DNA from 2 places in the Bradyrhizobium sp. USDA 4472 genome. Region 1 is predicted to be linked to the other one. Evidence: predicted binding sites of a transcription regulator. Region 1 holds the regulator's gene; the other holds the start of a gene.

The links. The regulator HrcA, encoded in region 1, represses chaperone genes, less so after heat shock. The targets are predictions, from matches to a motif close to GTTAGCACTCNCNNNNNGNGAGTGCTAAC.
Region 2: the regulator HrcA is predicted to act here: its motif matches at 5,565-5,593, upstream of ACVWZ4_RS16855 (co-chaperone GroES).

Annotation. Positions count from the first base shown of each region.
Region 1 covers NZ_JBSSAM010000001.1:2,535,533-2,549,772, forward strand. The annotation lists gene ACVWZ4_RS11550 (methylated-DNA--[protein]-cysteine S-methyltransferase) at 1-422, shown strand, start outside; gene ACVWZ4_RS11555 (2,3-bisphosphoglycerate-dependent phosphoglycerate mutase) at 490-1,113, opposite strand; gene dapB (4-hydroxy-tetrahydrodipicolinate reductase) at 1,139-1,957, opposite strand; gene ACVWZ4_RS11565 (DUF1330 domain-containing protein) at 2,066-2,377, opposite strand; gene pyrF (orotidine-5'-phosphate decarboxylase) at 2,479-3,192, opposite strand; gene ACVWZ4_RS11575 (NADPH-dependent FMN reductase) at 3,199-3,777, opposite strand; gene ACVWZ4_RS11580 (class I SAM-dependent methyltransferase) at 3,835-4,434, opposite strand; gene dnaJ (molecular chaperone DnaJ) at 4,523-5,659, opposite strand; gene dnaK (molecular chaperone DnaK) at 5,905-7,806, opposite strand; gene ACVWZ4_RS11595 (hypothetical protein) at 8,204-9,142, shown strand; gene pncA (bifunctional nicotinamidase/pyrazinamidase) at 9,245-9,967, shown strand; gene grpE (nucleotide exchange factor GrpE) at 10,035-10,640, opposite strand; gene hrcA (heat-inducible transcriptional repressor HrcA) at 10,710-11,828, opposite strand; gene rph (ribonuclease PH) at 11,996-12,709, shown strand; gene rdgB (RdgB/HAM1 family non-canonical purine NTP pyrophosphatase) at 12,721-13,356, shown strand; gene hemW (radical SAM family heme chaperone HemW) at 13,343-14,240, shown strand, end outside.
Region 2 covers NZ_JBSSAM010000001.1:3,647,829-3,662,068, forward strand. The annotation lists gene ACVWZ4_RS16835 (L-lactate permease) at 1-1,491, shown strand, start outside; gene ACVWZ4_RS16840 (META domain-containing protein) at 1,629-2,027, shown strand; gene ACVWZ4_RS16845 (hypothetical protein) at 2,099-3,310, opposite strand; gene groL (chaperonin GroEL) at 3,427-5,058, opposite strand; gene ACVWZ4_RS16855 (co-chaperone GroES) at 5,176-5,472, opposite strand; gene ACVWZ4_RS16860 (hypothetical protein) at 5,790-6,311, shown strand; gene ACVWZ4_RS16865 (protein phosphatase CheZ) at 6,423-7,187, opposite strand; gene ACVWZ4_RS16870 (L,D-transpeptidase) at 7,498-8,313, shown strand; gene ACVWZ4_RS16875 (DUF2076 domain-containing protein) at 8,381-9,202, opposite strand; gene ACVWZ4_RS16880 (ChbG/HpnK family deacetylase) at 9,327-10,175, opposite strand; gene ACVWZ4_RS16885 (glycosyltransferase family 2 protein) at 10,172-11,218, opposite strand; gene hisG (ATP phosphoribosyltransferase) at 11,319-12,296, opposite strand; gene ACVWZ4_RS16895 (ATP phosphoribosyltransferase regulatory subunit) at 12,300-13,451, opposite strand; gene ACVWZ4_RS16900 (hypothetical protein) at 13,880-14,240, shown strand, end outside.

The DNA.
Region 1 (14,240 bases):
ATCACGGCGAGGAGAAAATCGCGCTCGCCGACATGATGCGGCGCTGGCCGAACGCAACCTATGTCGAGGACCACGAGGGCACCGCGCCGCTCGCGGCACGCATCTTCGACACAAAACTGTGGCGCCCCGACCAGCCGCTGCGCGTGGTGATGATCGGCACCGATTTCGAGGTGCGGGTGTGGGAGACGCTGTTGAAGATTCCAATGGGCCGCGCGGTGTCGTATTCCGACATCGCCTGCAACATCAACAGGCCCAAGGCGTCGCGCGCCGTTGGTGCCGCGGTCGGCAAGAACCCGGTCTCGTTCGTCGTGCCCTGCCATCGCGCGCTCGGCAAGAGCGGCACGCTCACCGGTTATCACTGGGGCATCACGCGGAAACAGGCGATGCTGGGCTGGGAAGCCGGGCAGCTGGGGCTGCAGTAGCTCCGCTGCCGCAGGGTGGGTTAGCGTCAGCGTAACCCATCCTCCAATTTTGCGCCTGCGGCGAAACCTAGCCCGCCAGATCCAGCTTCGACGCCACGGTCGAATCCGCGTTGAGCCGATAGATGATTGGCACGCCCGTCGCGAGCTCGCGCTTCAGGATGCCTTCGGGCGACAGCTTCTCCAACACCATGATCAGCGCACGCAGCGAATTGCCGTGTGCGGCGACCAGGGTGCGCTTGCCGTTGAGCACGCCGGGCAGGATTTCCTGCACGTAATAAGGCAGCGCGCGGGCCAGCGTGTCCTTCAGGCTTTCACCGCCGGGCGGCGGCACGTCGTAGGAGCGGCGCCAGATCAGCACTTGCTCCTCGCCCCATTTCTTGCGGGCGTCGTCCTTGTTGAGGCCGGAGAGATCGCCGTAGTCGCGCTCGTTCAGCGCGAGGTTCTTCGAAGTCGGCAGGTCCCTTTGGCCGAGCTCGCCGAGAATGAGATCGAGCGTGTGCTGCGCGCGCCTCAGCACCGAGGTGTAGGCGACGTCGAAGACGAGGCCCTCCGCCTTCAATTTGCGGCCGGCCTCCGAGGCTTCCTTCATGCCCAGCTCGGTGAGATCAGGATCCTTCCAGCCGGTGAACAGGTTCTTGAGATTCCATTCGCTCTGGCCGTGCCGCACGAGCACGAGAAGACGTTCGCTCATTGACTGCTTCCGTTCGGGTTATCGGTTAGATGTCCGCGAGGCCGAGCACGTCGGCCATGGAGTAGTGCCCCGGCTTCTTGCCATGCGCCCACAGCGCCGCCTTCAGCGCGCCGTGCGCGAACAGAATGCGGTCTTCGGCGAGATGGGACAGGGTCAGCCGCTCGAACGGGCCGAGGAAGGTGACGCTGTGCTCGCCGGCGACGGTGCCGCCGCGCAGGGAGGCAAAGCCGATGGCCCCCGGCTTGCGCGCGCCGGTGATGCCGTCGCGGCCGCGTTCAGAATGCTCTTCGTCGAGCGGGATGCCGCGACCGGCCGCTGCCGCCTGGCCCAACATCAGCGCGGTGCCGGAGGGCGCATCGACCTTCATACGGTGATGGGATTCGACGATCTCGATGTCAAAGCTCTGGTCGAGCGCCTTGGCGACGCGCTTGACCACGGCGGCGAGGAGATTGACGCCCAGGCTCATATTGCCCGACTGCACCACGACGGCGCGGTTGGTGACGCTCTTGATCACGGCATTGTCCGAGGCCGAAAGCCCGGTGGTGCCGACGACGTGGACCAGCCCGCGCTCGGCCGCGATCGCGACATTGGCGATGGTTGCGGCCGGCACAGTGAAATCCAGGATGCCGTCGGCGTCCTTGGACATCGCCCAGAGGTCGGCGGACAATTTGATGCCGTTTTCAGGCAGACCGGCGAGCACGCCGGCATCCTTGCCTAAGAGCTCCGAGCCCGGCGCCTCCAGCGCGCCAGCCAGCACCGCGCCTTTGCTGTCGGCAATCGCCCGCACCAGGGCGCGGCCCATCCGGCCACCGGCTCCGGCAACAATCAAGCGCATGTCTGACATGGTGTGATCCTCTCAGCGCCGTTGTAGCGGCGGGATGCAGTTCCGGCAACCGAGGCCCCATGAGCCCGCGGCATGCTCCTCTCCAGGGGGGCGGCAAGAGAGGACGCCTCAACCGTCCGACGGCTGCGGTCCGTCGTAACCTTCGATGATGATGAGGTCGGCGATCGAGTGCGGCTGCCGCACCTTGATATTGGCCTGGTATTCCGGCGAGTTGTAGCACGCGATGGCGGTCTGATAGTCCGGAAATTCGATTACGACGTTGCGGGTGCGGCTGGCGCCTTCCACAGTGGTGAACTTGCCCGCGCGGACGACGAAGCGGCCGCCCCATTTCTTGAAGATCGGACCGTTGGCCACAGCGTAGGGCTTGTAGCCCTCGTCATTGCTCACGTCGACGCGACCGATCCAGTAGCCTTTTGCCATCGTTCTTCTCCCTGGTCGTTGGTGGTTCTATTTGAGCATGATCTCCGCGCAAACGCGTTCCGCGTTTGTCGCGAGAAAAAACCGCTTCACACTGTTGCGGATCATGCTTCGAGTGCCTGCGCGATCTCGGCCTGGATGGCTTCCGCGACCGCCTTCGGATCGGCGGCTTCCACCACCGGCCGGCCGACGACGAGATAATCCGCGCCCGCGGCGATTGCACGGCCCGGCGTCATGACGCGCTTCTGGTCCCCGGCGGCCGATCCTGCCGGACGAATGCCTGGCGTGACGAGATGCATCTTGCGTCCGACGATCTTGCGCAAGGCTACCGCCTCCTCGGGCGACGATACCAGGCCATCGATGCCGAGCGTCTGCGCCTGCCCCGCGCGCGCTTCGACGAGCTCGGAGACGCCGAGCCGGAACCCGGCGGCGTGCAGATCGTCCTGATTGTACGAGGTCAGCACCGTAACGGCGAGAAGCTTCAGCTTCGAGGAGCCGCGGCCCTCGACGGCGCCCTTCATGGTCTGCGGATAGGCATGCACGGTGAGGAAGGTTGCGCCCAGCCTGGTGATGCTTTCAACGCCTTGCGCCACCGTGTTGCCGATGTCGTGCAGCTTGAGATCGAGAAAGACCTTCTTGCCCTTGTCGGCAAGCCTGGCGACCAGCGGCAAGCCGCCGGCATAAGCGAGCCGATAGCCGATCTTGTAGAAGGTGACGCTGTCGCCGAGCCCGGCGATCATCGCCTCCGCGGCCTCGACGCTGGGCAGATCGAGCGCGACGATCAGACGGTCCTTGGGGGCGATTTCGGCGGGCGTCATGTCACCTCACATCATGCGTTGGGAAATGTCGATCAACTGCCGCACCATCTCCTTCAGCCCGTCGCTATCGGTCTGGCTCTTGAGCCTGTCCATATCGTCATAGGCCTGGTCGGCAAAGGCGAGCGTGAATTGGCTGGCGATCACATTGGCCTGGCAGGACGTCAGGATCAGCCGCAATGCCTGAAGCGCACGGGCGGCACCTAACCGGCTCTGCGAAGCACCGGCGAGTGCGAAGGCGCGGTTGCGGAAGACATCGCCGCGCGCCTCGTGCAGATCGTGCACGCGGCTCACCCAGTCGATCGCGTTCTTCAGCAGCGGCGGCACCGAGGCGTTGTATTCGGGCGAAACGATCAGCACGCCATGATGTGCGCCGATCATGCGCTTGAGATTGATGGCGTGCTTCGGGATGCCTGACTTGGCCTGGAGATCGCCGTCATAGATCGGCAGCGGAAAATCGGCGAGCGAGATGCGGGTGATGTCGACACCGGCCTGGGCGAACTCATAGGCGGCGACCGCCGCCAGCTTCGCATTGTGCGAGCCGGTGCGCAGCGAGCCGGGAATGACCAGGATTTTCGGTGCGGACATCCGCTTCCATACGTTCGGCGAAACAAGCCCGCCGCGCAGAGAAGAAAGCCGGCGGAATTAGTCCTTGCGATACACCCAGACGCGGGCCGGCGGAAGGTTCATCCAGATCCGTTCCGAAGCCTCTGTGGACACGCCGGGCAGCGATTTCGGGATCGGCGGCACCACCGCATAGGTGAACTGGACGAAGGGCGCGCCGGGCGCCAGCGCCATGAAGGAATCGCGAATGAGCCGCAGCCGGGTCAGCATCGGTTTTGTGACCAGCGGCAGGCCGGAGACAACGGCCGAGGCCGGCGCGCTCAGAACGTTCCAGAGCGTGTCGCGCAGGCGATAGGCGTCGCCCTGCACCACAGTCGCCTGCGGATAGCGGTCGCGCAGCAGCGCGCAGAAGCCGGGATTGTATTCGACCAGCACCAGACGCTTCTGGTCGACGCCGCGCTCGACCAGGGCCGAGGTGATGGCGCCGGTGCCGGGCCCGAGCTCGACCACCGGAGCGTCGGAATCGACATCGACATAGTGAGCCATGGTCCGGGCCAGCAGCTTGCCCGACGGCATCACCGCGCCCATGTGGAGGGGCTTTTCGATCCACGATCTGAGAAAGCGCACCTCGTCATCTAGACGGGGCTTCTTCAACGCACGCGCGGACGATGGCAATGGCATGTCAGGACCGGACGGGACCGCGTGACAGCGGCGTGTCAGAAAAAGGTCATAAAGACGTATAGGCCGAAGCCGATACGGTCAAGCCGGCTCAGTTCGCCCGATTGCCGAAGAAATCCTTGACCTTGGCGAAGAAGCCCTCGGATTCCGGCTGGGTGTTGCCGGAGGAGAGCTTTTCGAACTCGACCAGCAATTCCTGCTGCTTCTTGGTGAGGTTCTGGGGGGTCTCGACCACGACCTGAACGTACATGTCGCCCATCTGGCGGGAGCGCAGGACCGGCATGCCTTTTGATGCAATGCGGAATCGACGGGCGGACTGGGTTCCGGCAGGCACCTTCACCTTGGCCTTGGTCTGGTCGATGGTCGGCACCTCGAATTCGCCGCCGAGCGCCGCTGTCACCATCGAGATCGGCACCCGGCAATGCAGATCGGCGCCGTCGCGCTGGAAGAACTGGTGCTGGGCCAGCGACAGGAAGATGTAGAGATCGCCGGGCGGGCCGCCGCGGACGCCGGCTTCGCCTTCGCCGGCGAGCCTGATCCTGGTGCCGTCCTCGACGCCTTGCGGGATATTGACCGACAGCGTGCGCTCGCGGGTGACGCGGCCCTGGCCCGAGCAGGACGGGCAGGCGTCCTCGATCATCTGGCCGCGGCCCTGGCAGGCGGGGCAGGTGCGTTCGAGGGTGAAGAAGCCTTGCGACTGTCGCACGCGGCCGGCGCCGCCGCAGGTCGAGCAGGCCTTCGGCTTGGTGCCGGCCTTGGCGCCGATGCCCGAGCAGGCCTCGCAGGTGACGGAGACCGGAATCTCGATCTGCGCGGTCTTGCCGGCAAAAGCTTCCTCGAGAGTGATTTCCATGTTGTAGCGCAGGTCGGCGCCACGCTCGCGGCCGCCGCGGCCCCGCTGGCCAGCCATGCCAAACAGATCTTCGAAAATATCGGAGAAGGAGGAGGCGAAGCCCGCACCGAAGCCGGCGCCACCGCCGCCGGGACCGCCCTGCTCGAACGCGGCATGGCCGAAGCGGTCGTAGGCCGCGCGCTTGTCCTTGTCCTTCAGGACCTCGTAGGCCTCGTTGATCTCCTTGAACTTGACCTCGCTGGTCTCGTCCCCGGGATTGCGGTCCGGATGAAACTTCATCGCCAGCTTGCGGAACGACGATTTCAGTTTGCTCTCGTCGGCCGTGCGTTCGACTTCGAGGGTTTCGTAGTAGCAGCGCTTGGTGGACGTGGACATGTCTGACTCAGGTCTATCCGATCGCGATTCAAGTCGGAGCGAAACGACGTCGCCACGCGACGACATGGGCGGCCTTCCGCGTCGTGGCAGCGGACCGCATGGGAGCGTTGAGCATAAGTGCTGGGAATTGATTGATCGTAACGGGCGCATCGCCCGTCTGCCCCGACACGAAAGCCTCCCCCCTTAGGGGGGAGGCCGACGTAGCGTGTGGGGTCCAAGCCGTCCGCATCATACCCTCTCGGGCTTTAAGCGGACTTCTTGTTGTTCTTGTCGTCGTCGACTTCGGTGAATTCCGCGTCGACAACGTCGTCCTTCGCAGCGTCCTTGGCCGCATCGGCCTCAGCCTGCTGCTTGTACATGGCTTCGCCGAGCTTCATCGAGGCCTGCGCCAGCGTGTTGGTCTTGGCCTTGATCGCCTCGGCATCGCTGCCCTTCAGCGCTTCCTTAAGGTCGCTGACGGCGTCCTCGATGGCGCGGCGCTCGGTCTCGGCGACCTTCGAACCGTGCTCGGCCAGCGCCTTCTCGGTGGAGTGCACCAGCGCATCGGCATGGTTCTTGGCGTCGACCGCCTCGCGGCGCTGCTTGTCGGCCGCGGCATTGGCCTCGGCGTCCTTGACCATCTTGTCGATGTCGGCTTCCGAAAGGCCGCCGGAGGCCTGGATGCGGATCTGCTGCTCCTTGCCCGTGGCTTTGTCCTTGGCCGAGACGTTGACGATACCGTTGGCGTCGATGTCGAAGGTCACCTCGATCTGCGGCATGCCGCGCGGCGCCGGCGGGATGCCCATCAGGTCGAACTGGCCGAGCATCTTGTTGTCGGCCGCCATTTCACGCTCGCCCTGGAAGACGCGGATGGTGACCGCGTTCTGGTTGTCCTCGGCGGTCGAGAACACCTGGCTCTTCTTGGTCGGGATCGTGGTGTTGCGGTCGATGATGCGGGTGAACACGCCGCCCAGCGTCTCGATGCCCAGCGACAGCGGGGTCACGTCCAGCAGCAGCACGTCCTTGACGTCGCCCTGGAGCACGCCGGCCTGGATCGCGGCACCGATCGCCACCACTTCGTCCGGGTTGACGCCCTTGTGCGGCTCCTTGCCGAACAGCTGCTTCACGACCTCCTGGACCTTCGGCATGCGCGACATGCCGCCGACCAGCACGACTTCGCCGATCTCACCGGCGGTGACGCCGGCGTCCTTGAGCGCCTTGCGGCAGGGCTCGACGGTCTTCTGGACGAGGTCGTCCACCAGCGCCTCGAACTTGGCGCGGGTGAGCTTCATCGTCAGATGCTTCGGACCGGTCTGGTCCGCGGTGATGAAGGGCAGGTTGATCTCGGTCTGCGTCGTCGACGACAGCTCGATCTTGGCCTTTTCAGCGGCTTCCTTCAGGCGCTGCAACGCGAGCTTGTCGTTGCGCAGGTTGATGCCCTGCTCCTTCTGGAACTCGTCGGCGAGATAGCCGACCAGCCGCATGTCGAAATCTTCGCCGCCGAGGAAGGTGTCGCCGTTGGTCGACTTCACCTCGAACACGCCGTCGCCGATTTCGAGAATGGAGATATCGAACGTGCCGCCGCCGAGATCGTACACGGCGATCGTGCCGGCCTTGGTCTTGTCGAGGCCATAGGCCAGCGCGGCTGCGGTCGGCTCGTTGATGATGCGCAGCACCTCGAGGCCCGCGATCTTGCCGGCGTCCTTGGTCGCCTGGCGCTGGGCGTCGTTGAAGTAAGCGGGAACGGTGATGACCGCCTGGTCGACCTTCTGGCCGAGATGGGCTTCGGCGGTCTCCTTCATCTTCTGCAAGATGAACGCAGAGACCTGCGAGGGCGAGTAGGTCTGGCCGTCGGCCTCGACCCAGGCGTCGCCGTTCGAAGCCTTCACGATCTTGTACGGAACGAGCTTCTTGTCCTTCTCGACCATCGGGTCGTCGTAGCGGCGGCCGATGAGGCGCTTCACTGCGAAGAACGTACGCTCTGGATTGGTCACGGCCTGGCGCTTGGCGGGCTGGCCGACGAGGCGCTCACCGTCATCAGTCACGGCGACGATCGAAGGCGTCGTGCGCATGCCTTCGGAATTCTCGATAACTTTGGCGTTCTTGCCGTCCATCACGGCGACGCACGAATTCGTGGTGCCGAGGTCGATCCCAATGACCTTTCCCATGGTCCTGATATCCTTCTTTTTGCGGCAGGTTGGCTGGGCCCAGAAGGCACCCGAACCGAAACCCCCTAAGATCAAACATTCGCGATATTGCGATGGTTGAGGCTCATATAGGAGGGGGGGAGGAGCCCGCAAGGACCGAACGCAAGTTTGGACCGTGAAAACATTGGGTTTTGGAAGATCATATCCGGGCTTCACCGCCCTTGCGGGTGAGGATTTGTTAACAGGTTCAGTGCTCAGGCCGTCTCCGCTGCCGTGATCGGCCCGGCCCTGTTGCCGGCGCACCAAACCCGCTAAAAGGCGGACCGGCCGGACGGCCTCGTCACGGGGCCGCTTCGCGCGACAACGCGGCCAACGGCCGACCATCGTACGGCCTCAATATGAACCAATCAGAGTGCCCATGAAGCTGATCCGCCCCCTCGCCGCGCTCGCCCTTATCGTTGTCTCCGCGCTTCCGGCGCTTGCTGCCGACGCCGTGTATCCGCCGGGTCTGCGTCTCGGCATGGTGCCGCTGGTCGGGCTGAGCAAGGCCAAGACCTTCCCGGGCTTCGAGAACGAGGACGGCAGCGTCAAGGTGCTGGTCACCGAACTGCCGCCGGCGGCCTATAACGAGGTTGCAACGGCCTTCAACGCCAATCCGGGCGGCGTCAACGGCGTCAAGCCGGAGAAGATCGAGACATCGGCGGGCCTTGCCTATTTTACCACCGAGAGCGGCAAGGCCGGGGACACGCTGGTGAAGCGCTATTCGATGATCGTGCCGGGCACTGGCTTCTCCGGCTATGTCGCGGTGCAGGTCCCGGAGAACGCCTCGAAGATCTACACCGACGAGGCGGTGCGGCAGATGTTTGCGACCGCCACCCTGCGCAAGGAGGTGTCGGCTGACGAGCAGCTCGGGCTGATGCCGTTCAAGATCACCGATCTCGCCGGCTTCAAGGACATCCGCACGCTGGTGCCGGGCTCGAGCATCATCCTGGCCGACGGTGACGAGAGCGCGGGCTATGAATCGAAGCCGTTCATGATCCTCGGCCTGATCGGCGCCACTCCGCAAGCCGCCGACGACCGCGCCCGCTTCGCCCAGGAGGCCGCGCTCCAGATCCCCGGCCTGCGCGAGTCCCGCGTCACCATGTCCGAGCCGATCCGCATCAACAGCCAGCCCGGCTTTGAGACCCGGATCGACGGCGTCAGCGGCAAGGACAAGACCCCGGTCACGGTCGTGCAATGGATCCGGTTCGGCGGCGGCACCTCGCTGCGCATCATCGCCAGCGCTCCGCGCGACCAGTGGTCCGACGCCTTCACCCGCTTCCGCGCCGTCCGCGACGGCATCCAGCCGAAGGGGTAGCGCCCATCCCCTCACCAGGGCCGGCTGCATTTGCGGGCTTTCGTTTGTACACGAACGGAACTAGGCTTCCCTCCACCGGATCAACCTTGAGGGAGGCGGACGATGATTAATCGACGACAGATCTTGGCCGCGCTGGGGACCACCACACTCGCGAGCCTCGCGCCATCGGCACTTTTCGCAGCAGCCTCGATCAAGCCGGACGATGCATCCGCGCTGCTCGTGATCGATGTGCAGAACTGCTTCCTGCCGGGCGGCAGCCTCGCAGTGAAGGAAGGCGAGCAGGTCGTGCCTGTGATCAACAAGATGGCCAAAGCATTTTCGAACGTGGTGATGACGCAGGACTGGCACACGCCCGGCCACGTCTCGTTCGCGTCAGCGCATTCCGGCAAGAAGCCGTTCGAGACCATCGACCTGCCCTACGGCAAGCAGGTGCTGTGGCCCGACCATTGCGTGCAGGGCACCGATGGCGCCTCGCTGTCGAAAGACCTCTCGATCCCGCAGGCCGAGCTCATCATCCGCAAGGGCTTCCACAAGGATGTCGACAGCTATTCGGCCTTCGTCGAAGCCGACGGCAAGACAACGACGGGGCTCGCCGCCTATCTGAAGTCCCGCAAGATCAAGCGCGTCTTTGTCGCGGGCCTCGCCACGGACTTCTGCGTCGCCTGGACTGCGCTCGATGCGCGCAAGGCTGGTTTTGAAGTCTACGTCGTGGAAGACGCCTGCCGCGGCATCGACAATCAGGGCTCGCTCGCGAAGGCCTGGGCCGACATGGCCAAGGCCGGCGTGAAGCGGATTCAGTCCGCGGATATCGCGGTGAGCGCATAAAGCGCTCACCTCTGCCAGACCTTGAGGAAGAGGAGGAGACGCGCGCGAGCGCGCTCCTCGATATCGTTCAGTTCGCTTCGTTGCTGTTCGCCGCGGGCGCGGGCTTTGCGCCGCCCTTGGCGACGCCGACCAGCGCCGGACGCAGCACGCGCTCGCCGATGGTGTAGCCGGCCTGCATGACCTGCACGACGGTGCCCGCGGGCACCGATGCGTCAGGCACCTCGTACATCGCCTGATGGAAGTTCGGGTCGAACTTCTGGCCCTGCGGATCGAGCTTCTTCACGCCGTGCTTTTCCAGCGCATTGAGCAGCGAGCGCTCGGTGAGCTCGACGCCCTCGATCAGCGCGATCAGGCCGGGATCGGCCGCAGCACGCGCTTCGGACGGAACGGCATCGAGCGCGCGCTGGAGATTGTCGGCGATGTCGAGCACGTCGCGGGCAAAGCCGGTGATGCCGTAGAGCTTGGCGTCGGCGACCTCCTTGGCGGTGCGCTTGCGCAGGTTCTCCATCTCGGCCAGCGTCCGCAGCATGCGGTCGCGCGCCTCGGCAGCTTCCTTTTGCAACGTTTCGACCGAGCCGGGCTCGGGATCGTCGGGCATGATGTAGGGCTTTGACACCACGGGTTCGCCGGTCGGCGCGGCCGTGTCTTCGGGTTGCCGGGTGGGATCGGTCATCGGCTGCTTCTCGAACTCGTCTCAAGGGGAGGTTTGCTGGCCCGGATATCGTGCTTCGGACGCCGAAAATCAAGCGCCCGTGATCGGCTCAATGCCGGTCAGCCCGCCCAGCAGGCGGCTGACGATGCGGGCGGCATAGTCCACGGTCGGGATCACACGGGCATAGTTCAGCCGTGTGGGCCCGATGACGCCCAAAACGCCGACGATGTGGCCGGCGGCATCCCGATAGGGCGAGATGATGGTGGAGGAGCCGGACAGCGAAAACAGCTTGTTCTCGCTGCCGATGAAGATTCTGACGCCTTCGGCGGTTTCCGCGCGCCCCAACAGGTCGATCACGCCGCGCTTGGTCTCGAGATCCTCGAACAACAGCCTGACACGCTCGAGATCCTCGAGCGCGTGCAGATCTTCCAGCAGATTGGCGTGTCCGCGCACGATGAGCTGGCGGTCCTCGTTCTCGCCGCCCGACCAGCTCGCGATCCCGGCCGAGATCACCTTTTGCGTCAATTGATCGAGCTCGGCGCGGGCCTCGCCGAGCGCGGTTTCCAGCTCCAGCCGCGCCTCGGCGAGCGTCCGCCCGCGAATCCGCGCATTGAGGAAATTGCCGGCTTCCGTGATGGCCGAGGAGGGAACCCCCGGCGGCAGCGCCAGCACACGGTTTTCGACCTGGCCGTCCTCTCCGACCAGGATGACCAGCGCCTTCTCGGGTTCCAGCCGGACGAATTCGATGTGCTTGAGCCGCGCATTGGACTTCGGCGTCAACACCACCGCCGCGGCGCGCGTCAGGCCGGAGAGCCGGGTCAACGCCTGATCCAGCGCCGCCTCGACCGATTGGGCGTGGCCGACGGTGGCGAGCTGGCTCTGGATCGATTGCCGCTCGGACTCGTTGAGATCGCCGACCTGCATCAGGGCGTCGACGAAGAAGCGCAGGCCGAGTTCCGTCGGCAGCCGGCCGGCGGAGGTATGCGGAGCGTAGATCAGACCGAGCTGTTCCAGATCGGCCATGACGTTGCGCACGGAAGCCGGCGACAGCGGCATCGCGATCAGGCGCGAGATGTTGCGCGAGCCCACCGGCTCACCGGTCGCGAGGTAACTTTCGACGATTTGACGAAAGATGTCGCGGGAACGCTCGTTGAGCTGGGCGAGGCCTGCGCGCGGCGCGATCAGATGGATCGGATCGTGATGGGCCACAGACGTTAACTCCTGTCAGTTCCTCGTAATTTGTCCATCCCGGGCGCGTCTGACAAGCGTGGCGTTTGCGGGGCAGATATCAGGGGCGAAAAAGCCTTGCTGCCCACCCTCACCCCACCTACAAGCACCGCGAACAGCCTGACCTTGCGAGTTTTGGAGGATTTCCCATGCGGCCAAGCCGCCGTGCGCCCGACGAATTGCGCCCCGTGACGCTTGAGCGTGGCGTGGTCAAATATGCGGAAGGCTCCTGCCTCGTGAAATTCGGCGACACCCACGTGCTTGTGACCGCCACGCTGGAAGACCGCCTGCCGCCGTGGCTGAAGGGCCAGGGTCGCGGCTGGGTCACCGCCGAATACGGCATGCTGCCGCGTGCGACCTCGGAACGCACCCGCCGCGAGGCCTCGGCCGGCAAGCAGAGCGGCCGCACCGTCGAGATCCAGCGCCTGATCGGCCGCTCCCTGCGCACCATCGTCGATCTCGAAGCGCTCGGCGAGCGCCAGATCACCGTCGATTGCGACGTGCTCCAGGCCGACGGCGGCACCCGCACCGCCTCGATCACCGGGGCCTGGGTCGCGCTCGCCGACTGCATCAACTGGATGAAGTCGCGCAACATGATCAAGGCCAACGTGATGCGCGACAACGTCGCCGCAATCTCATGCGGCATCTACAAGGGCACGCCGGTGCTCGATCTCGACTATGCCGAGGACTCGGCAGCCGAAACCGACGCCAATTTCGTCATGACCGGTGACGGCCGCATCATCGAGGTGCAGGGCACTGCGGAACGCGAGCCGTTTACGCAGGACGAGTTCCTGGCGCTGATCGCATTGGCGCAAAAAGGCATCGCGCGTCTGGTGGACTTGCAGAAACTGGCTGTGGCGTAGTCAATAGCCCCATGCACCGCCGAATCACCGGAAAGCTCGTCATCGCGACCCACAATCCCGGCAAGCTCGCCGAGATGAAAGAGCTGCTCGCGCCTCACGGCATCGAGGTGGTGTCGGCCGGCGAACTCGGCCTTGGCGAGCCTGACGAGACCGGCAGCGATTTCCGCAGCAACGCCGCGATCAAGGCAATCGCGGCCGCGCAGGCGACCAAGCTACCGGCTTTTGCCGATGATTCCGGAATCGTCGTCGACGCGCTCGACGGCGCGCCCGGCATCTACAGCGCACGCTGGGCCGGTCCGTCCAAGGACTTTGCCGCCGCCATGGCGCAGATCGAGCGCCTGCTGCAGGAGCGCGGCGCCACCACGCCGGACAAGCGCAAAGCGCATTTCGTCTCGGCGCTCTGCGTCGCCTGGCCCGACGATCATCTCGAACAGGTCGAGGCGCGCGTCGACGGCACGCTGGTGTGGCCACCCCGCGGCACCGCCGGCTTCGGCTACGATCCGATGTTCCTGCCCGACGGATACGACCGCACCTTCGGTGAGATGACCAGCATCGAGAAGCATGGCCTGCCGCCGCTCGGCCTCGGCCTGTCGCACCGCGCCCGGGCCTTCGTGAAACTGGCGGAGATCTGCCTTGAGCCGCGCTGATAAAGATGCGTTCGGCGTCTACGTGCACTGGCCGTTCTGCCTGTCGAAGTGTCCCTATTGCGACTTCAACAGCCACGTCCGCCACGCCGCCATCGACGAGGCGCGTTTTGCGGCCGCCTTCGCGCGCGAGATCGAAACGACTGCGCAGCGCTCGCCCGGTCGCGAAGTCAGCTCGATCTTCCTCGGCGGAGGCACACCATCGCTCATGCAGCCCGCCACCGTCGGCGCGGTGCTCGATGCGATCGGCAAGCACTGGCGCGTTGCCAACGACGTCGAAGTGACGCTGGAAGCAAACCCGACCAGCGTCGAGGCCACGCGCTTCGCCGGCTATCGCGCTGCCGGTGTCAATCGGGTCTCGCTCGGCGTGCAGGCGCTCGACGATGCCTCGTTGAAAGCGCTCGGCCGCATGCACAGTGCGCGCGAGGCACTCGACGCCGTCGCCATCGCGCGCCGCTCGTTCGATCGCTATTCGTTCGACCTGATCTACGCCCGTCCCGACCAGACCCCGGCGATGTGGGCGGACGAGCTGCGCCTTGCGATCGATGAAGCGGCCGAGCATCTGTCGCTCTACCAATTGACGATCGAGGAAGGCACGCCGTTCTTCGGCCTGCACCAGGCGGGCAAATTGAAGACGCCGGACGAAGTGGTCGCGCGCGCGCTCTACGACGTGACGCAGGAGACCTGCGACAAGCTCGGCCTGCCCGCCTACGAGATCTCAAATCACGCGCGACGCGGCGCCGAGTGCCGGCACAATCTGGTGTACTGGCGCGGTGAGGAATATGCCGGCATCGGTCCCGGCGCCCATGGCCGCCTCGACATCGACGGCATCAGGCACGCCACCGCCACCGAGAAGCGTCCCGAAGCCTGGCTGATGCGGGTCGAGA
Region 2 (14,240 bases), 1.1 Mb from region 1:
CCGGTGAACATGTCGATCCGCGCCTCGATCCTGGGCATCGTGACCGGCTTCTTTCCGATCGGCTGGATCGTTCTCAACGTCATCTTCCTCTATCAGGTGACGGTGACGACCGGGCGGTTCGAGCTGCTCAAGCGCGCGGTCGGCGGCGTCACCGAGGACCGGCGCCTGCAGTTGCTGCTGATCGCCTTCTCGTTCGGCGCCTTCTTCGAGGGTGCATCCGGCTTCGGTACCCCGGTGGCGATCACCGGCGCCGTGCTGATCGGTCTCGGTTTCTCGCCGCTCGCGGCCTCCGGCCTGTCCCTGATCGCGAACACCGCGCCGGTTGCCTTCGGCGCGCTGGGCACACCGATCCAGGGCCTCGCCTCCGTCACCGGGCTCGATCCCTACATTCTCGGCGCCATGGTGGGACGGCAATTGCCGCTGTTCTCGCTGATCGTGCCGTTCTGGGTGGTGTGGGCGTTCGCGGGCTGGAAGGGCATGAAAGACGTCTGGCCGGCCATCCTCGTTACCGGCGTGACGTTCGCGGTCCCGCAATTCGTGATCTCGAACTTCGTCAATCCCTGGATCGTCGACATCGGCGCGTCGCTGATCTCGATGGGCGCGCTGATCCTGTTCCTGAAGGTCTGGCAGCCGAAGCAGCTGTGGCTGTCGCCGGCGTTGCGCGGACGTGATGAATCGGCAGCGACCATGGCCTCGGCAAAATCGCTCGACAGGACGCCGCTGACGCAAGCTGAGCTCCTCAGCGCGCTGTTGCCGTGGTTCATCGTCTGCGTCGTGATGCTGATCTGGGGCAATGGTGCCTTCAAGACCTGGGCGAACGGCATCTTCACCTGGAACTACGCCGTCCCTGAGCTGCACCAGATGATCAACAAGATGCCGCCGGTGGCGCCCGCGCCGACCAAGGAAGCCGCGGTGTTCGGCTTCACCTATCTGTCCTTCACCGGCACCGGCATGCTGATCGCGGCGATCATCTCTGGCTTCCTGATGGGCGTCGGTCCTGGCCGGCTGCTGGTTGAATACGGCCGCACCATAAGGCTCTGTGCGATCTCGCTGATCACGATCTCGGCGATGCTCGCGATCGGCACGCTGACGCGCCTCTCCGGCGTCGACGCGACGCTGGGACTCGCCTTTGCCGCAACCGGCGTGCTCTATCCCTTCTTCGGCACGCTGCTCGGCTGGTTGGGCGTGGCGCTGACCGGATCCGATACGTCGTCGAACATCCTGTTCGGCAACCTCCAGAAGATCACCTCGCAGCAGCTCGGCCTGTCGCCGATCCTGATGGCGGCGGCGAACTCGTCCGGCGGCGTGATGGGCAAGATGATCGATGCGCAATCGATCGTCGTCGCCTCGACCGCCACCAACTGGTACGGCCACGAAGGCACGATCCTGCGTTTCGTGTTCTGGCACTCGATCGTGCTGGCCTGCCTCGTCGGTGTGTTCGTGACGTTGCAAGCCTATGTCTATCCGTTCACGGAGCTCGTCCTGAAGTAGCAGGCGACGGGCGGCTTCGACGCAAATCCCCGCTGGACCTTTCCGGCGGGGATTTTTGTGTCGTGAACCCACGAACCTTCTCAAAGGCTTCTTCCTCTTATAGAAGACCCGGCAAATCGGGTCGGTCGAGAGGTCTCATGGTGTCGTTGAAGCAGATGGTGTGTGGCGCGGCGGCGTTGCTTGTGATGTCCGCGGTCGCGCGTGCGGAAGAGGGCTTTCCCTTCGGCACCGAGATGACGATGGAGGCCGTGCCGCAGCCCGGCTCGAAGCGCATCCCGAACCTCGAGATCGGCGACAATGGCGAGGTCGTGCTCGAACTCTGGTGCAAGGGCGGCAAGGGTCAATTCTCGGTGGCGGGCAACACCGTGATCTTCGTTCCCGGCGCAATTCAGGATCGGTCCTGTCCGCCGGCCAAGGCCCAGGCCGATGACGATCTCGTCGCGGCGCTCGCCGCCGTCGAGACCTGGAAGCGCCAGGGCGACATGCTCACGCTGATCGGCCCGAAGACGCTGCGTTTCCGCGAGAACGGGAATTAGCTCGCTCATTCGTGTCCCGGACAAGGCGCATCACTGGGGTGCTGCGCTGCGTCGGGGCACGAGAGCTTCGCCTACTTCCAGACCGACTTGTCGGCGTCCCAGCGCTGGCCCTTCAGTTCCCGGGTGAGCGCATCCACCGAGCCGTCGTCGTCGGGCTGGTCGCCTTCCTCGTCGGCTGCCGCCTCGTCGGATACGTTGAGCTTGGCGCCGGTGCTCTCGTCGGCGGTCGTGGTCGAGGGACTGCCGATCCAGACGATCAGCTTGTCGGTTGCTCCTGGCTTGTCGGCGGAGACGAGGCCCGCAACCTCGATCGTGTCGGTGAGCTCGAGCGCCGGGAAATCCTGGTTGGGCCGCTTGAAGACGAGCTTGAGCTTGCCGGTTGAGGCGCTGAAGCTCTGCGAGACCGGCTTGGCCGCGAGCGTCTTGCTCAGCACGCCGGCGATCGCGGTGGCGAGCTTGTCGCGGTTGATCTTGTCGCCGTCGCGCCAATCGGCGGCTCCGATGCGGATGGTGCGATCCATCTCCACGAGCCCCGCGGTCCAGCCGGCGGCGGTGACGCCCGGCATCGCCTTGAATTTCGCGAGCAGCGCCGCCGCGTGCTCAGGATCGACCGACATGTTGATGGTCTGCTCGCCGGCACGCAGCGCGTCGCAGCCGACGGAGAGACTTGCCAGCGTCACCTCGACGTCCTGGCCCTTGAGGCTCTTCAGGAAGTCGGTCGCGGCATCGAGCTTGACCTTGACGGCGATCGCTTCGGGCGAGACTTCGGTAAAATCCTTCGGCTGCGGCGTGATGCCGTCGTCGGTGGTCTGGTTGTCCAAGAATTCCTTCTCGCTGAGATCGGCATTGTCGGGCGAGGTCACCTCCGTCACGGCCTGACCGATGCCGATCTGGCCGCGGAATTCGAACGTGTCGCCGGTCGGCTTGCGGGTGAGCTTGACCGTGACAGGCGCCTTCGCGCCGAGGCTCGTGGTCGTGCCGGTCAGCGTCTGGCCGGAGACCTGGAGATTGACGACGAAGCGGTCCTTGCGGTCGGAATTCTTCGCCACGGGATAGCAGACGTCGAGCACGGCCGCGGTAACCGTCTTGCCCTGCCGCGTCTCCTTCAGGATCACGTCGGCGTTGCCGTCCATCAGCCCGTCGATCGAGGTGAAGTAGCGTGTCTCCACGCCGCCGGGTGCCGCGGCCTTCGGCGACAGCTTCATCTGGGCGGACACGAGCCCTGGCGAAATCACCAGCAGGGACGCCAAAACAGCCGTCGGGCAAAACAGAAGCGCGCGCATTGACGAAATCCTCGAACGAATGGAATCGGGCGCCACCGTAGTAGCACGGCCCACGATCGGCAAAAAAGAAGGCCGCCCGGAGGCGGCCTTCGCAACATCGTCAGGTCAGGATGGGCTTAGAAGCCGCCCATGCCGCCGCCGGCCGGCATGGCGGGCGAGGCGTCCTTCTTCGGGGCTTCGGCGACCATCGCTTCGGTGGTCACCAGCAGGCCGGCCACGGAGGAGGCGTCCTGCAGCGCGGTGCGCACCACCTTGGCGGGATCGATGATGCCCTTCTCGATCATGTCGACATAGTCCTCGGTCTGGGCGTCGAAGCCGAACGTCTCGGACTTGTTCTCCAGGATCTTGCCGACCACGATCGAGCCTTCCACGCCCGCGTTCTCGGAGATCTGACGGATCGGGGCTTCCAGCGCCTTCAGCACGATGTTGATGCCGGCCTGGACGTCGGCATTGGCGTTGGTGAGACGGCCGACGGCCTTCTTGGCGCGCAGCAGGGTCACGCCGCCGCCGGGGACGATGCCTTCCTGCACCGCGGCGCGGGTGGCGTTGAGCGCGTCCTCGACGCGATCCTTCTTCTCCTTGACCTCGATCTCGGTCGCGCCGCCGACGCGGATCACCGCGACGCCGCCGGCGAGCTTGGCCAGACGCTCCTGCAGCTTCTCGCGGTCGTAGTCCGAGGTGGTCTCCTCGATCTGGGCCTTGATCTGGCCGACGCGGGCCTCGATGTCGGGCTTCTTGCCCGCACCGTTGACGATCGTGGTGTTCTCCTTGTCGATCACGACCTTCTTGGCGCGACCCAGCATCTTCACCGTGACGTTCTCGAGCTTCATGCCGAGGTCTTCGGAGATCAGCTGGCCGCCGGTCAGGATCGCGAGATCTTCGAGCATGGCCTTGCGGCGATCACCGAAGCCCGGCGCCTTCACCGCGGCAACCTTGAGGCCGCCACGCAGGCGGTTGACGACCAGGGTGGCGAGAGCTTCGCCCTCGACGTCCTCGGCGATGATGACGAGCGGCTTGCCCGACTGCACCACGGCTTCCAGCACCGGCAGCATGGCCTGCAGCCCGGAGAGCTTCTTTTCGTGCAGGAGGATGTAGGCGTCCTCGAGCTCGGCGGTCATCTTCTCGGGATTGGTCACGAAGTAGGGGCTGAGATAACCGCGGTCGAACTTCATGCCCTCGACGATGTCGACTTCGGTGTCGAGCGACTTGTTTTCCTCGACGGTGATGACGCCCTCGTTGCCGACCTTCTGCATCGCCTGGGCGATCATCTTGCCGATGGCGGCGTCGCCGTTGGCCGAGATGGTGCCGACCTGGGCAACCTCGGAGGAGGCGGCGACCGGCTTGGCGCGCTTTTCGATGTCCTTGACGACGGCCGCAACCGCGCTGTCGATGCCGCGCTTGAGGTCCATCGGGTTCATGCCGGCGGCAACCGCCTTGGCGCCTTCGCGGACGATGGCCTGGGCCAGCACGGTCGCGGTGGTGGTGCCGTCGCCGGCGAGATCGTTGGTCTTGGAGGCGACCTCACGCACCATCTGGGCGCCCATGTTCTCGAACTTGTCCTCGAGCTCGATCTCCTTGGCGACGGTGACGCCGTCCTTGGTGATGCGGGGCGCGCCGAAGCTCTTCTCGATGACGACGTTGCGGCCCTTGGGGCCGAGCGTCACCTTGACGGCGTTGGCGAGAATGTCGACGCCGCGCAGCATGCGATCGCGCGCGTCTCCGGAAAACTTGACGTCCTTGGCAGCCATGTTCTGCAATCCCTGTTCATTCGTGATGTGTCGTGCGTGGTGATATCAGGCGGAATGATGGATGCCCGGACCTGATGATCCGGGCATGACATTCAGCGGCTGTTCAGGCAGATGGCCTTAGGCCATTACGCCCATGATGTCCGACTCCTTCATGATCAGGAGATCTTCGTTGTCGATCTTGACCTCGGTGCCCGACCACTTGCCGAACAGCACGCGGTCGCCGACCTTGAGGTCGATCGGGATCAGCTTGCCAGCCTCGTCACGGCCGCCGGGGCCGACGGCGACGATTTCGCCCTGGGACGGCTTTTCCTTGGCGGTGTCGGGGATGATGATGCCGCCCTTGGTCTTTTCCTCGGCGTCGATACGTTTGACCACGACACGGTCATGCAGCGGACGAAATTTGGACTTAGCCATGACGTTTCCCTTTGGAGGCTCGCTTCTCTGAAAGCAGCGGAAGTGGGTGGGGGCGGCGCCGCCGTTCCCCCTCCCGAGGGTCGCACGGCGCGCTTAGCAATCGGGCTTTCCGAGTGCTAATAGTGCGCCACGGAAATATGGCTTGGCCGCGATCCTGTCAAGCAAAGGTGGTTAAGCGATTGGTGAGGCGGATATAGGATGGTGGCAATAGAAATTCGTTCGGAGCGCCGGCGTGTAGTAGGACGTCATTGCTCCGGCAGCGGTTTTGCGCTTGGCTGCGAGAGGGGCGCGGCCAAAGGCTTGCTTGGGGGAATGCCATGATCAGTTCAGCTCACGCGCGCACGGTTGCCAATCTGGCGGCGGCCTCTTGCCTTGCGCTGCTGCTGGGTGCCTGCGGCGGCGGCATGAGCCTGCCGTCCTTCTCGTCGTCCCAGCCGGCGCCCGAGGCTGAGCCCGGCACCGGGCCGGAAATGCCGGCCTCCATCCGCGCCGACGAGATCGTCGGCCGTTGGGGCCTCGCCTCGTTCCAGAACCCGGCCGACCGCGCCCGCACCGAAGCGGCCGCGCGGGCCCAGTGCAAGAATCCCTACGTGATCGGCGCCGGGTCCTCCGGCGGCGTGATCATGCATCTCGCCGATCAGGCGACGCCGCAGGAGCTGCGGCTGAAGGGCTCGCCGAGCGGCAAGAACTATATCGGCCCCCCCGGCCCGACGCCGGGCGAGCTGGATCGCGAGGTCGTCTCCTTCGACGGTCGCGTCATGATCACCCGCTTCGTCGACAAGGACGCCGCCACCCGCTACGGCAACATGGTCTACGTTCGTTGCGCGCCGCGGGCCTGATGTCTGACGTCCCCTTTCCCGCAAGGGAAGAAGGAAGGGTCTCGCAATGACAGCCCAAAACAAAAAACGCCGGCTCCCGCCGGCGTTTTTACTTCGGTATGCCGCGTTCGCTCAGTCGAACAGCGCGTCGATGTCGTCCTGCGAGGCGTGACCGACGTCGCCGGCGAGCTTCGGACCGTTGAGGAGCTTTTCGTCTTCGCTGCGGGTGTCGACCGGCACCGGCGCGTGGGACTTGATGGCGTCGACGCCGCCCCAGATGTCCATCATCGAATTGATGTGCTGCTCGATGAACTTCATCGTGTTCATGACCTTGCTGATGCGCTGGCCGGTCAGGTCCTGGAAGTTGCAGGCTTCGAAGATCGAGATGACGCGTTCCTGGATGTCGTCGGCGAGCCGCTTCTGCTGGTCGGCCGATTGCACCTTGGACATGGCGCTCGCGGCCTGGTCGATCGATTCGGCCGCTTCGAGAATTTGCTGGGTCGCCTGCTCGGTACCGCCGACCACCGCGCCGAGCTCGCCATTGACCTTGGCCATCTCGCCGCCGTCGAAGCTCTTGCCGTGCAGGGTCGCGATCTCGCGCTTGGTGCGGTCGATGGCGTCATGAATGAGGTCGAGCTCGACCTTCAGCTTCTCGCATTGCTCGATCTGGGCCCGGTAGGTGTCGAGCAACGCGCGCGTCTCCGCGACTTCCTGCGCCACGACGCCTTCGCTCGGCGGCAGCGCGGGCTGACCGCTTCGGGCCATCTGTGCGCGGATCGCGCGCAGCTCTGCCATGATCTCGGTATGCATCGGGCCCGACTCGTCGGTTACGTCCAGAACTGGCATCTCGCCACCGGCGATATCCTCGACACGAAAACGCTTGCGGTGAACAGCCATCAGGATACTCCCCCACCTCACTCACGCGTCTTTGTAGGCAGAAGCAATTTAACACGAGGTTCACGTCCGGAAGTGTGGTGCGGCCGCGTGCGACGGCGTGCAAACGCGCGATTAACCATGAGGCTTTGCGCTTCATCGAAAATAAACGCTGATCGCCAATTGCACCGCCGTTCGCGACGTGGTGAATCGAAACGGCCGCTGCGTTTACCAAACGAAACGGAGTTTGCTCTTTATTGACCACGTCGAGGACGCCAACAGCCAGCGCGTTCGGCGGCGAATGCAACGAGACGAAACAGTACAGAGTACGTCGATGTTCAAGAAAATGTCTGTCGCGCTGCTCGGCAGCGCATGCGCCTTCATTGTCGGCGCTACCAGCGCGAGCGCCTTCGACAACAGCGTGCCGAACGATCCGCCTGCAGTGCTCTACCAGCGGCAGGTCGCTCCGGCGCCGATGCGCGTCGCCTCCAATGCCAACATGGGCGGCGGCTTCATCGAGTTCCTGTTCGGCGATGGTCCCGGCCGCGGTCCGGCCTATTCGCCGCAACAGCCGATCTATCAGCAGCAGCCGGCCTATGCCGATCCGCGCCGGATGCCGTCGATGGGCGAACCGCAGATGCAGGGTGCATATCAGCAGGGCGCAAGCTACCAGCAGGAAGCGGTCGATCCGCGCCAGCGTCCGTTCGATCCGAAGTTCGAGAAGCAAGTTGTCGACTATAGCGGCAAGGAAAGCGCCGGCACGATCGTCGTCGATTCCAACAACAAGTTCCTCTATCTCGTCGAGGGCAACGGCCGCGCGATGCGTTATGGCATCGGCGTCGGCCGCGAAGGCTTCACCTGGACCGGGGTGAAGTCGATCACGGCCAAGCGCGAATGGCCGGACTGGACGCCACCGGCGGAAATGATCGCGCGCCGCCCCGATTTGCCCAGGCACATGGAAGGCGGTCCGGAAAATCCGCTCGGCGCACGTGCGATGTATCTCGGCTCGACGCTCTACCGCATCCACGGCTCCAACGAGCCCTGGACCATCGGCACCAACGTCTCCTCCGGCTGCATCCGCATGCGCAACGAGGACGTCATCGACCTCTACGGCCGCGTCAATGTCGGCACCAAGGTCGTGGTGATGTGAGCGCCTGACCTTCCAATAAAAACGGCCGCCTCGCCGGCGGCCGTTTCTGCTTGGCGCTGGCGCAGCCTCACGCGTAATCGCTGCCGCCGTCGTCTCCGCCGCCGAAATCGCTGTCGTCGGCGACGTCCGTATTGCCGTCGTCGTTGTTGTCGAAATTCTGGTCGTTGTTGTCCTGATCGTTCGATCCCTGGTCGAGGAAGCCCTGACGGGAATCCCGGTTCGATCCGATGTCATCGAGGCCGGCATCGCGCGCGAGCGAGCCGCCGGACTGGTCGCCGCCCCAGGGACCGCCACCGCCGCGTTCCTCGATGATGGTGGTGTCGCCAAAAGCCTGATGCGATCCGCCGCCCATCATGCCGCGAATACTGGAGAGCAGCAGCGAGCCGCCGACCACGCCGGCGGCGGCTGCCGCCGCGGTGCCGAGAAACGAGCCGCCGCCACCACCGACCGGCGGGGCGCCGTAACCTTGTCCATACCCCTGACCTTGCCCGTAAGCCTGTCCATAGGGCGGCTGGCCGTAGCCCGGCTGGGCCTGCTGCATCGCCTGGCCGCTGTTCCAGACCGGCCGCTGCTCGCGCGGCGGCACGTTCGGAACCGAGCCGCGCGACGGACTCGAGCCGAACAGCGTGTCGCGCATCGTATCCAGGAAGCCGCCGGACTGGGGCTGCTCCGGCGCATGGGCCGCTTCCAGCTCCTGGATGCGGTTATGGGCGCGCCTGAGCGCCTCGTCCTGCAGCAGCGTGGTCTGCACCAGCGCATAGACCGCGCCCGGCGCCTTGCGCAAGCCGTCCGAAATCGCGGCGATCGCGTCGGGATCGCGCGGTGCATTTTCCAGCTTCGAAAGCCGGTCGAAAAGCTCGTCCACGAGCTGGCGTTCCTGCGGCGTCATGGTCATCTCCCTCGCGCGAAACAAGCGCAAGCGGGATGTAGGGTTCCATTGTGGCCCCAACAGTGGCCGCCGGATTAAATTTCGGTATGCGACAAATGGGCCCGTGGCTCGGCTTTCGCCGCTTTCATCCCAATGTCACATGACTGGTCGCGAGCAGCTGCGCGAAGGCGTCGCTGGCGAGATAGCCATGCTCGCGCTCCCGGACGTCCGTCATCGGGTCGAGACCGGTGAGGATCTCGTCGACGAAGCCCGGATGGCACATCACGAGGCCGCCCTCGGGAAGACCCTCGAGGAATTGGCGCATCAGCGCGCCGAAATCAGCCGCCCGCGTGAAGTCGTAGGCCCCCGCAAAGGCAGGATTGAATGCGAGACCGGCGCGCCCCGCACGCTTGCGGAATTGCGCGCTGAGGATATCGAGCACCATCGCCTTTGGAGACGTCAGCCGTTGCGCCAGCGGCAGATCCCGGCCGCCCTGGCGCACCCATGCCTTCGGCGCGATCTCCGCGACGGCCTCGACAAAGCCGTCACGCACTTGCGGAAACAACTGCACATGCTGATGGCCGTCGACGAAGTCGGGCGCGCGGCCGAAGGCTTCGGCAAAGGCCGCAAGCTGTGCCCGCACCTCGTTGCGAAAAAATTCGCTGTCGAGCCGCCGCATCAATCCGGCGCGCAGCAGCTTTGGAAAGGCCATGAACATGTCGCCGTCGAGCGGACGGAAATGCATGGTGAGCGGCCGGAATGGCGCCGATAGGGTCACATGCAAACCGATCGCGCAGCGCGGGCTTGCCTCCGCTACGGCCTGAAGGGTCTCGACCTCGTGCGGCGCGATCGCGGGACCTACCATCATCACCGAGGTCGCATTGAGGCGGCCGCGTTCGATCAGGTCGCGGATGGCGCGGTTGACGCCCGGGCTGATGCCGTAATCGTCGGCGCAGAGCCAGATCCGCCGCGGCGCTGCCGCAGCCGCGCTCATTCGGCCGCCGTCCTGTTCGGCGCGTCGGTGGCCTTGTCGGCCTCGAAGTGCTTTTCGCTGTGCTCGGCGACGAAGTAGATCGGACGCGCTTTCAGCTCGGACAGGATCTTGCCGATATATTCGCCGACGATGCCGATCATGATGAGCTGCACGCCGCCGATCGTCATCAGGCCGACCACCAGCGAGGGATAGCCGGGCACCTGCTTGCCCGTCGTGAACACTTCCCAGAGGATCGAGAGCCCGAACAGGAAGGCGATGCCGGCCAGCAGCACGCCGAGCAGGCTGGCAAAGCGCAGGGGCGCGACCGAGAACGACGTGACGCCCTCGATCGACAGGCCGAGCAGGCGCGCGGCGCTGAACGTCGTCACGCCGTGGACACGCTCTGCTGGCTCATAGTCGACGCGGATCTGACGGAAGCCGATCCAGCTTGCCAGTCCCTTGAAGAAGCGGTTGCGCTCCGGCAGCTGCCTGAGGGCCGCGACCGCGCGGGGCGACAGCAAGCGGAAGTCGCCGGCGTCTTCCGGGATTTTCTGGCGGGCGCCCCAATTGATCAGCGCGTAGAAGCCGCGCCCGGCGAGCCGCCGCAGGAAAGGTTCGTTGTCGCGGTGCGCCTTGGCGGTATAGACGACGTCGTAGCCGTCCTCGATCCAGTGCCGCACCAGCTGCTCGACCAGATCGGGCGGATGCTGGCCGTCGCCGTCCATGAACATGACCGCGCCCAGGCGGGCATGGTCGAGGCCGGCCATCAGTGCCGCCTCCTTGCCGAAATTGCGCGACAGCGAGACGACCTGGACGTCGACCGCGTCAGCCGGCAACGAGCGCGCGACCGAAAGTGTCGCATCCGCGCTGCCGTCGTCGACATAAACGACCTCGCAGGCAAGGCGGTAGCGTTGCCGCAGGGTCTTGGCGATGTCGCAGATGCGCTGGTGCAGGACGGCAAGGCCGGCCGCCTCGTTGTAGACGGGAACGACAATCGAAAGCCCTTTCGCAGCCGCAGTCGCCGCGGTGGTGGTCAGGCCGGAAACGTCAGAGCCCAGCGTCATTGATCGGGGTTCCAGAGGGCGTTCGAGATCATCTCAACAGCATATGATAGCTGAGGCTTGCTGTCGCTACGCTGAACGGAGCAGCTCGACACCTTTGGGCTCACTGCCGCAGGAACGCTTCGAGCTTGGCGAACAGCGGGTTCTCCCGGTCGAACACGTAGTCGAGCGAAACCACGGAGACGGTCTCGGCGCCATGTTCGCGCAGGAAGCTCGCGAGCGCATAGATTTGCCCGGGCGGGCAGTGCAGCGTGAGCATTCCCGACGATGTCGGTCCGCCGAACGGAGCCACAACGCCGAATCGGCTGTGAGCTTCGCCGAGCAGGGCCGCGTCGCATTGCCGGAAGCGGGTCCGGACCTCGCGGTACTTGTTGGCCCGCGCCCGTGCCGCGATGTGGTCGAGGATGACGCGCGCGGTCTCGCGGGCCTGCGGCGACCAGTCGGCGTCCTTCGAGGCGACCAAATTGGCCTGGCTGCGCAGGATCACGCCGTCGTCGAGCACGCGCAAGCCGTTGGCGGCGAGCGTCGCACCTGTCGTGGTGATGTCGACGATCAACTCGGCGCTGCCAGCCGCCGGCGCGCCTTCGGTCGCGCCCGCGCTTTCGACGATGCGGTAATCGGCGATGCCCCGCTGCGAGAAGAACGCGCGCGTGAGGTTGATGAACTTGGTCGCGACCCGCATCCGCATGTGATGCTGCTCGCGGAAACCGGTGGCGACGTCGTCGAGATCCGCCATGGTGCGCACGTCGATCCACGCCTGCGGCACCGCGACCACGACGTCGGCATAACCGAAGCCGAGACCGTCGATCAGCGAGACGCGCGTCTCCGCATCGGCGATATTCTCGCGCACCAGGTCCTCGCCGGTGACGCCGAAATGCGCGAGCCCGCGGGACAGCTGCGATGCGATCTCGCTCGCCGAGAGATAGGCGACTTCGACATTGTCGAGGCCCGCGATGGTGCCGCGATAGTCGCGGGCGCCGCCGGCCTTGGACAGCTTGAGCCCGGCGCGGGCGAAGAAGGCCTCGGTGTTTTCCTGCAGGCGGCCCTTGGAGGGAACGGCCAGAACGAATGGCGCGCTCATGACTTAAGCTCCCACCTTGCGGCCGATCCTGGTCAGCGCATCGACCCAGACCGAGAAGCCGACGGCCGGAATGGGGGTCCGCGATCCGAGCTGGGTCATCAGTCCATCATAGCGGCCACCGGCAACCAGCGGCTCGGCGCCATTGCCCCGGTGATGCAGCTCGAACTCAAAGCCGGTGTAATAGTCGAGCCCACGCCCGAACGCGGTCGAGAAGCGCGTGGTCTTCACGTCGATGCCGCGCGCGGCCATGAAGCCGACCCGGCTCTCGAGCTGGTCGATCGCCCCGGCGAGGTCGAGCTTGGCGTCGGCGGTGAGCGCGCGCAGCGCGGCGACGGCCTCATCGGGATTCCCCGAGATCGACAGGAAGCGCTTCAGCACGGTGATCGCCTCGCGCGGCAACGCACCGCCCTTCAGCGTCGATTGCTCGAGGAAGCGGTCGGCGATCTCGGCCGTGGTACGGCCGCCGACATTGGTGGTGCCGGCGATCGACATCAAATCGGTGACGAAGGCCAGCGCCGCCTTGCGGTCGGAGCCGGCGAGGGCGGCCAGCACGCCCTCATATTCGCTGCGGGTCGCGGTGGTCTCGGCTGCCAGCCGCTCCAGATCCTGCTCGAGGCTGATCTTGCGGTTGAAGTCCTTGACCAGGCGGCGGCGCCAGACCGGATAAAGGTCGAGCGCGTCGAGCAGAGCGTTGAACAGCGCGACGTCGCCGGTCCGGATCTCGACGTCGCGCACGCCGAAGGCGGCGGTCGCCTCCAGTGCCAGCGCCAGCGTCTCGGCATCGGCGGCGGCGCTGTCCTGGCGGCCGAACGACTCGATCCCGGCCTGGAGGAATTGACTGCTGTGGCCGCTGCGGTAGCGGAACACGGGACCCAGATAGCTGAACCCGGCCGGCTGGCCGGCGCGGCTGGAGGCGAGGTAGTCGCGCGCCACCGGGATCGTCAGGTCCGGGCGCAGGCAAAGCTCCTCGCCCGACAGGTCCGTGGTCAGATAGAGGCTTTTGCGGATGTCCTCGCCGGACAGGTCGAGGAACGGCTCGGCCGGTTGCAGGATGGCGGGCTCGGCCCTGACGTAGCCGGCCTGCGCAAACGACAACAGCAGCGTATCCGCCCAGGCGGCGGAGCCGGCAGCATTCGAGGTGGCAGTCGCGGTCATCTCTGGGGTCCATGGTTCCGGTGGAACCGGGCGAGGGCAGGGGTGCCAGGGAGGCACAGGATTTCGCGCAGCCCTTAGCATGGCCGGAAAACGGTTTCGACCTCCAAAGGATCAATCGCTTAACGAGTTTGGAGCCCCTCACGTACGGTAAAAAAATACCTTGTGCCGAGATGGGCTGCTGGCAACGGTGGCCGATGCGCTAAATGTTTGGGCATCTCCGGTGGCGTCGGATGCGGCCTCATCAGCGGGCCGCTGCGCCCGATCGAGCATTCAGTGCGGTTCGCCTCCATGCACCCGCGTCCGCAGGCCCACGAGATCATGATGAAGATTGAGCGTGGCTGGCAAATTGCCGCATACTCAATTTGGGTATGTCGGATGATACGTCCGCTGCAGCCATCGTTTACAAGATGAATGCTGGTTTCCGATTCATGCGCAATACTTCAGACATCATCCGGACGGTCTCGCGACACACACTGGCCTACATGCTGTTTTCGATCAGCGAGATGTTCCGGAATTACGACGAATTCGATCCGATGGACCTTCTGATCGTTCATGCGATTCTCAATGCGAACGTCATCAACGTGATGAACGATCCGGCGCTGGACGAGAAATTTTCCAGCATTCACACGGTCGAGCCGGATGTGATCAAGCAGGGCGTGTCCCGCGCTGCGCTCTCTCGCTTCCTCAGCCTGCCGCTGGAGACGGTTCGCCGTCGCGTGACGGGGCTGAAGAGACGGAAAATTCTGGCCGAGACCAAGGCGGGGCTGATCGTGACCGAGCAGAACGCAT